Pelosinus fermentans DSM 17108: one gene and its partner. The protein of the gene in region 1 interacts with the protein of each later gene in a pairwise test. Links are inferred from orthologs where the notes say so. Each region holds a gene or a part of one and is shown on either strand. Other genes may lie near its edges.

What was found.
Region 2: the proteins of FR7_RS07575 (region 1) and ileS interact in binary tests that used the Escherichia coli proteins (3 or more experiments, as listed by UniProt). The link is inferred for Pelosinus fermentans DSM 17108 from one-to-one orthologs.

The regions. Positions count from the first base shown.
Region 1 is NZ_AKVN02000001.1:1,713,741-1,717,814, forward strand. What follows is about bases 666-3,559. They hold FR7_RS07575 (sugar ABC transporter substrate-binding protein), read left to right. Parts: upstream 666-1,587; coding sequence 1,588-2,532; downstream 2,533-3,559. Other genes in these bases: FR7_RS07570 (ABC transporter permease), read left to right, coding at 666-1,475; FR7_RS07580 (hydroxypyruvate isomerase family protein), read left to right, coding at 2,749-3,528. Also shown: FR7_RS07565 (sugar ABC transporter ATP-binding protein), read left to right, coding at 1-493; more of FR7_RS07570, read left to right, coding at 474-665; FR7_RS07585 (methyl-accepting chemotaxis protein), read left to right, coding at 3,606-4,074. UniProt on the Escherichia coli protein: Part of the ABC transporter complex RbsABC involved in ribose import. Binds ribose. Also serves as the primary chemoreceptor for chemotaxis.
Region 2 is NZ_AKVN02000001.1:2,358,067-2,362,598, forward strand. What follows is about bases 798-4,149. They hold ileS (isoleucine--tRNA ligase), read left to right. Parts: upstream 798-1,153; coding sequence 1,154-3,949; downstream 3,950-4,149. Other genes in these bases: FR7_RS10730 (DivIVA domain-containing protein), read left to right, coding at 798-849; FR7_RS10740 (DUF5665 domain-containing protein), read left to right, coding at 4,027-4,149. In the rest of the region: FR7_RS10725 (YlmH family RNA-binding protein), read left to right, coding at 1-381; more of FR7_RS10730, read left to right, coding at 400-797; more of FR7_RS10740, read left to right, coding at 4,150-4,323; FR7_RS10745 (nitroreductase family protein), read left to right, coding at 4,344-4,532. UniProt on the Escherichia coli protein: Catalyzes the attachment of isoleucine to tRNA(Ile). As IleRS can inadvertently accommodate and process structurally similar amino acids such as valine, to avoid such errors it has two additional distinct tRNA(Ile)-dependent editing activities.

The sequences.
Region 1 (4,074 bases):
AGGACTAATTCTTATGCATGATATTATTGTTAATTCCACTTTAACGGGTCTGAAGAAATTTTGCAAGTTTGGATACTTTATCGATCAAAAAATGGTAGTTGCTGAAGTTGATGAGATGATGCGTGAGCTGCAAATTCACCCTGCTATTCCAAAGATGACGACTCGTTTGTTATCGGGCGGTAATCAGCAGAAGGTAGTCATTGCTAAATGGTTGTGCTCAAAGGCAAAAATATTTATTTTTGATGAACCGACCCGTGGTATTGATGTGGGTGCCAAGGTTGAGGTTTATAATCTCATCAATCGTCTGGTTAATGAAGGAGCGGCGGTGATTGTCATTTCTTCTGAATTACCCGAGGTTATGGGAATTAGCGATCGTATTCTAGTGATGAACAGTGGGAAGATAACAGGTGAATTTTCTTGTTTAGAAGTTACACCAGAGGAAATTTTAAAAGCTGCTACAGGAGGTATTAATCATGAATACAAGCACGCCTGAAGTTCAAGGTCATGGGGGTACCCAAAAAACACAATTTCGTCAGCTGATAAAAAAAATGGGGTCGCTAATTGGGTTAATTGGTTTATCACTGATATTGACCTTTGCATCCCCTTACTTTTTAACAATGGATAACATTATGAATGTTGCCAGGCAATCAGCAATAAATAGTCTTATTGCGATTGGCATGTTATTAGCGATTTTAACAGCTGGAATTGATTTATCAGTCGGCTCGATTTTAGCGTTGAGTACCGTTATGATGGGGATTGTTGTCGTAAAGATGGGAATGTCTCCTATTATCGGAGTGGCTGTATGTTTGGGGATTGGTTTACTACTTGGGTGGCTTAATGGAATGATGCTAACTAAAATGTCTCTGCCCCATCCTTTTATCTCTACATTAGGAACGATGAATGTTGCTCGGGGATTAGCCTTAATCGTAACAGCGGCTTCACCTATTTCGAATTTTCCCACGTCGATACAATTTCTGGGAGCCGCTTTTATCGGTCCGATTCCAGTTAGTTTTATCTTGGTTTTAGTTGTGTATGCTGCATTTCACGTTTTTCTTAATTACACTACAGTTGGACGTTATATTTATGCGGTAGGCGGCAATCCGGAAGCGACACGTTTGTCAGGGATTAGTATTGACAGGGTTTTAATCATTGTATATACCATTAGCGGTCTAATGGCAGCTCTAGGTGGACTGGTTCTTGTCGGACGAGTCAATTCGGCATACCCTTTAGCAGGATTAGGGTATGAATTTGATGCCATTGCAGCATGTATTATTGGCGGTGCCAGTTTTATGGGAGGTGAAGGTACTGTTTGGGGAACGTTAATTGGTTCCATGATCATGGCAGTATTACGAAACGGTTTGAATCTTTTGAGTGTTTCCGCTGAAATGCAGACAGTAGCCATTGGTATTGTTATTATTCTTGCAGTATATATAGATGTGCTGCGGCATAAAGCGGCTGCAAGGGTTAAAGCCTGAAGATAAGAGATGTACAGGCTGACGATACCATGTTGAGGAGGTGAAAAGAAGAAGGAAAATTGTACTGTTCACTAACATTCTGGAACTATAAATTGAGAAAAGAGGGGTTAGAATGAAAAAAAACATGTCTTTGTTGGCAGCATTGTTTTTGATGGTCGCTCTCATAGTTACTGGTTGTGGTAGTACCCAAACCCAAACGCAAAAAGAACCCGAAAAAATAAAAATTGGGGTTGTAGTAAAAGCCTTAAATAGTGATTTTTGGAAAACAGTAGAAGCTGGAGCGAAAGCAGCAGGCGAAAAATACGGTGTTGAAGTAAAAGTTCTTGGTCCTAATACAGAGACAGACGTGACGGGGCAGATTTCCTTGATTGAAGATCAAGTTACGAGGAAAGTAAGTGCATTAGTCGTAGCTCCTTCACAAGCTGCTAGTGCAATCCCTGTTTTTAATCGCGCTAAAGAAGCTAAAATCCCTGTAATCCTTGCTGATACGGATGTAGCATGGGATGATAAAGTTTCCTTTGTCGGTACTGGTAACTTTAATGCTGGCAAGCTGGCAGGGGAGTATTTTGGGAAAAAACTTCCTAAGGGATCGAAAATCGTTATTTTGCGTGGAGCCCTAGGTGATCCTACTCATGACGAACGTGTTAACGGTTGCATCGAAGGGTTAAAATCTGTAGGTTTGGAAGTGGCTGTAACCCAGCCTGCTAATAGCGAACGTGCCATGGCAGTAACCGTAATTGAAAATATTCTGCAAAGTAAGCAAGAATTTGCAGGTGTTTTTACCACTAATGATGAGATGGGGCTAGGAGCAGCCAAAGCCTTAGAAGATGCTGGCAAGAAAATGATTGTCGTTGGCTTTGATGGTTCGCCTGATTCATTGGCTGCTATTAGTGCTGGAAAACTGGATGCTTTTGTTGCACAAAATCCCTATAATATAGGCTTTAAAAGTGTTGAAGCGGCTGTTAAAGTCGTTAAAGGTGAAGCCATTGAAAAACGAATAGATACTGGTACGGAAATTGTCAATGCAGAAAATGTTAACGAAAAAGTAAAGAAATAAAAAAGTTATCAGGTAAATAAAAATTTAAGAAAAACTAGGAAATCCTTTACAAGCGCATGCATAATGCTAGTCAGGATTTTATTAAGTGAATATTTTACATAATGCATGTGCTTGTAAAAAGTAACAGCTGTTTTATATTTAGATAGTATTCAATGTTTGTATTGCGAAAATTGATACTGCAGGGCTATAAAACCTATGATTGGATGTGTTGTAATTATGAAAAAGTCAGCATGTATTGAAATGATGTTTACGGAAGTTCCATTTGAAGAAAGATTTTTATTGGCAAAAGAAGCGGGGTTCCAATATATTGAATTTTGGTCATGGAAAGATAAAGATATAGAAAAGATAAAATTATTATGTGAGAAATATGACTTGAAAATTGCCAGTTTTTCAGGCGATCAGGATTTTTCGATGGTCCATCAAGAGGAGAATGAAGCTTATATTAATTTTGTTATGGAATCAATAAAAACTGCTATATTTCTTGACTGTAAGTACCTTGTACTGCATTCTAACGCTTTGGGAGAAGGCGGAAAAGTAGTCAATGCTTTTGATGAAATAAATGGAAATGAAAAATTCGCTAATATGGTACATGTTTTAAGCAGATTAGCTCCGATTGCGGAAAAACATGAGATTACGTTGGTATTAGAAGCATTGAACACGCACGTAGATCATGTGAACAATTTTTTAGCATATACAAAGGATGCTGCGGCATTAATTGCGATGGTTAATTCAAAGTACATAAAGATTTTGTATGATGTTTACCATATGCAAGTTAATGAAGGGAATATCATTGATTCCATAACGCGATATATAAAATTAATTGGTTATATACATGTAGCCGATGTTCCAGGCAGAAATGAGCCTGGCACTGGAGAAATAAATTATAAGAATGTAATGGAGCGCTTAAGACAGCTTAATTATGATGGTATTGTGGGTTTCGAACTTTTCCCCTCACGAACTTCTATGAAAGTGGCCGGAGAATTACTAGCGCTTTAAGCTTTATAGTGTGTATATTGGTTCTACAATAGGCCATTTCTCTAATGTCAGCTTTAAAAGACTAGGAGTGAGGAAAAATGAATTTCTCTAATTTTTGCAAACAGAAAATTAGACTTCCACGTTTTTATGATACAAAAAAATGGCAATATAATCGTTTTCCTATTGGGAGAAAGTTATATTTAGGATTTGGAATAATCGTTAGTCTTATCGTTGCACTGCTGGGATATACATATCATAATTTTTCTGTTGAGTCGAAGAGTGTCGTTGCTAATATCCATACCTATGAGGCTTTGAATGAGACAAGTGCTATTATGGTTAACTTGGTGGATATGGAGACGGGAGTGCGAGGTTTTATTTTAACTGGTAAAGAGGAATTTTTGCATCCTTATAAAAGCGGAAAAGAAGCCTATCAAGAGCATATTAGTAAACTTAAAGAGTTGACAACGAGTTCCACCCAGTTAGAACGTCTGCGCTTTTTGCAGGAAAAAACGCAGAATTGGGAAGCGAGAGAATTAACACCATTGCTTTTTATGAAAAATCAGGCGG
Region 2 (4,532 bases), 640 kb from region 1 along the record:
ATTATTATCGATTCATCTTTCTTCAATTTTCTTATGCAAAATTTCAGTAAGATTGGTGCGGCGCCTATCAGTATTACGCAATTGAAGATCGCAGATATTGCTCCTCGAGAAGAAAAAGTAAAGGAAATCAAAACGACTGTAGCTTCTCTTCGATTGGACGTCATAGCAGCAGCTGGTTTTGGAACTTCCCGCAGCAGAATGTCAGAGGAAATCGTGGCAGGTAAACTAAAAATAAACTGGCAGGAAGCTAAAAATAGTGCTCAGTCCATTAAAGAAAATGATGTTATTTCAATGCGTGGACGGGGGAGAGTCGAAGTTTGTGAAGTACTGGGGCAAACCAGAAAAGGACGAATGAGTGTTGTATTAAAACGTTTTATGTAGATACGTGGAGGTGTATTCATGCTAACCCCTTTAGATATTCATAATAAAGAATTTAAGAGAAGTTTTCGAGGATATAACGAAGAAGATGTTGATGAATTCCTTGACCGAGTCATAAAAGATTATGAGCTATTATATCGGGAAAATATTGAGTTGAAAGAGAATATGGACCGACTTAATAGTAAATTAGAACATTTTCAACATATGGAAAACACTTTGCATAATACGTTAATTGTTGCTCAGGAAACAGCGGAAGAAGTAAAGTTAAATGCTAAAAAGACAACAGAACTAATGATAAAAGAAGCAGAGATCAACGCTCAGAAACTCGTAGAGGAAGCTGCCAACAAAGTACGTCGTATGGCTAGTGAATATCAGGATTTGAAAAAACAAGTTGATGTATATCGTGTTCGTATGCGTACCCTTGTACAAGCACAGTTGGAGATATTAGGTGAATCTGGTGAGGATGAATAGGTAATTTGACAATGTACCTTTTATTGGTTATAATCAACTTTATTGTAGAATGTTAATACTAATACAAGTTATGATGGAGACAGTAGCTAAAAAACTGATTTTACAGCGAGTTAGGAATAGTGTAAGCCTAATAGTAATCAAGTTTAGTGAAGATCACTCCTGAACTGCAAACTGAAATACAGTAAGATTTGCCGTTTAACGAGCGTTATATCGTTACAAAAGTGGCTGTAACAGTCATTAGGGTGGTACCACGGGAAACAACCTCTCGTCCCTTCAGGGATGAAGAGGTTTTATTTTTTTGGAGGTGTTATTGTTGGATTATAGTAAAACCCTTAATTTACCGCAAACTGAATTTCCAATGCGAGGAAATTTACCAGAAAGAGAGCCTGAAATGCTCAATTACTGGAAGCAACAAAAAATTTATGAGAAACGTACAACGCAGGTGGAAAAGCCTAAATTTATCTTACATGATGGGCCTCCTTATGCGAATGGTGATATTCATATTGGTCATGCTTTAAATAAGATTTTAAAAGATATGATTTTGAAATACAAATCATTACGCGGATTTAATACTCCTTATGTGCCTGGTTGGGATACTCATGGTCTACCGATTGAACATGCTGCCATAAAAATACTCGGTCTAAATAGGCATGAACTAAAACCATTGGATTTACGTCGTGAATGTAAAGATTATGCTTTGAAATTTGTTGATACCCAGCGTCAAGACTTCAAACGTTTAGGTATTGGTGCTGATTGGGACAATCCATATGTAACATTGCGGCCTGTCTATGAAGCAAAGCAGATCGAGGTCTTTGGGGAAATGGCTAAGAAAGGTCATATTTATAAGGGTTTAAAATCGGTGTATTGGTGTACTTCATGTGAGACTGCTTTGGCAGAAGCTGAAATTGAATATGCAGAAAAAAAATCTCATACCATTTATGTTAAATTTCCTTTAGTGGATGATAAAGGGACTTTGCCTGTAGGAATAAATGCTGAAAATGTATATGGTGTCATTTGGACAACCACGCCTTGGACAATGCCGGCCAATGTTGCCATTGCTGTTCATCCGGAATTAGAATACGCATGGGTGGAATCCCAAGGTGAAATTTATCTTTTAGCAGTAGAATTAATTGAAGCGGTAGCAAAAGATAATAAACTAGAAAGCTATACGATATTGTCCACTTTAAAGGGGGCTGATCTTGAAGGTGTGGTTTTCTCCCATCCCTTTATCGAGCGGGAGTCTATAATTGTTTTGGCCGACTATGTTACCCTAGAACAAGGTACTGGCTGTGTACATACGGCTCCAGGACACGGCCCAGACGATTTTGAAACGGGTATAAGGCACGGATTGCCAATCATTAATCCCGTGGACCATGCAGGGCGCTTTACAGCTGAAGGTGGCATATTTGAAGGCATGTTAATACATGATGCTGATGTCCCTGTAATCAAAGAACTAGCAGCACGTGGTATGTTGCTTGGCAAGGGTAAAATCAAACACCAATACGCTCATTGCTGGCGTTGCAAAAATCCTGTTATTTATCGGGCAACGGAACAGTGGTTTGCATCAGTAGATGGGTTTAGGGAACAAGCATTGCAAGCGATTAAAGATGTACAATGGATTCCTGGCTGGGGTGAAGACCGGATACATAATATGGTGGCGGATCGTCATGACTGGTGTATTTCCCGTCAAAGGGTATGGGGAGTTCCAATTCCTATTTTTTATTGTACACAATGTAATGAACATGTTATCAATGATATAACAATTACTGCTGTTAAGAATTTATTTCGTCAAGAAGGTTCTGATGCATGGTGGGCCAAAGACTCAAGTGAAATATTGCCAGAAGGCTTTACTTGTTCCCATTGCGGTCACGATAGTTTTCGCAAAGAAACGGATATTATGGATGTTTGGTTTGATAGCGGGTCAAGTCATGCAGCTGTACTAGAGCAGCATGAAGAACTTGCATGGCCGGCTGACTTATACTTAGAGGGAAGTGATCAGCATCGAGGGTGGTTTCAGTCATCTTTATTAACATCAGTGGCAACAAAGGGAATTGCCCCTTATAAAGCGGTTCTTACTCATGGTTTTGTGGTAGATGGTGATGGTCGTAAAATGTCTAAATCCGTTGGTAATGTTATTTTTCCACAGGATGTTATCAAAAAATATGGGGCTGACATTTTGCGTTTATGGGTAGCCTCTGCTGACTATCAGGCGGATGTTCGTGTTTCGAACGATATCTTGAAACAATTGTCTGAAGTATATCGAAAAATACGCAACACCTTCCGCTACATTCTGGGCAGTATTCATGATTTTAACCCAGATACAGATAGAGTGGGTTATAATGAGTTATTAGAGATCGATCGGTGGGCACTTTTACGATTAGAACAAGTTCGTGAGAAAGTTACAAAAGCGTATGAAGAGTATGAGTTCCATTTAATCTATCATACAGTACATAATTTTTGTACTGTTGATTTAAGCTCAATTTACTTAGACATATTAAAAGATCGCGTATACACAGCTTTGCCTGCTTCCAAAGAGCGGCGAGCAGCACAAACTGTTATGTATGAACTCGTAAGTACTTTGGTACGTCTTATTTCACCTGTTCTTACCTTTACTGCTGAAGAAGTGTGGCAGCATATGAAACAAGAACAGAATATGCCAGAAAGTGTGCAGTTGGCTGATTGGCCAATGGTTCATGATGAATATCTTAATGCTGACTTAGAAGCAAAATGGACTTCTATATTGGCAATGCGCAGTGAGATTACGAAAGCGTTAGAAACTGCTAGACGTAATAAGGTGATTGGACATTCTTTGGATGCAGAGGTTACACTGTATGCAAATGATAAGATATTTACTCAATTATCAGCTATGGATAAAGAGTGGGCAAATATTTTGATTGTATCAAAGATTCATGTTGTAGAAGATACTTCAAAAGCACCGGAAAGTGCATATCAAGTAGAGGATATGGCATTGTCAATTGTCGTATCACAAGCGGAAGGTCAAAAATGTGAACGCTGCTGGATTTATAGTGATACTGTAGGCAAGATGGAGAAGCACGAAACACTATGCAGCCGCTGCAACGATGTAGTAGTCAAATTATAAAATGAACGTAAAAAACCGGAACTTGTTTCCGGTTTTTTTTTTATAAGATGGAGATAATAGAATTGGAGGTATGTTTAGTGGAACAACAAGAAAAGCAAGATGTAATTTCAGTACAATTAAAAAGATTGATATGTCATTTAGAGTCAATGCGCATTGCTGAATATATGGAACTTCTCGAGCGGCCAGGAAAACTGATACTCATCAATTTTATTGCTGGAATCGCACGGGGATTAGGCATTGCCATTGGAGCATCTGTATTTTTTGCCATGGTATTAAACTTATTACATCAACTTATTTTACTCAACATACCGGGTATTGGAAACTTTGTAGCAGATATTATACACATTGTAGAAATGAAGAATGGAAAATTTTAAAGAAATAGGAGTGTTTATGTATGACGAAAGATGTTTTTGATTGTATGAGGGAAAGTCATAGCGTTCGAAATTTTCTGCAGCAGGATATACCTGAACCTACCCTAACAAGAATCTTAGAGGCGGGTTGCTGGGCTCCTAGTGCAGGAAATTTGCAGCCATGGTATTTTTATGTAATAAAAAATCAGGAAATTAAAAGAAAAGTTGCTGAA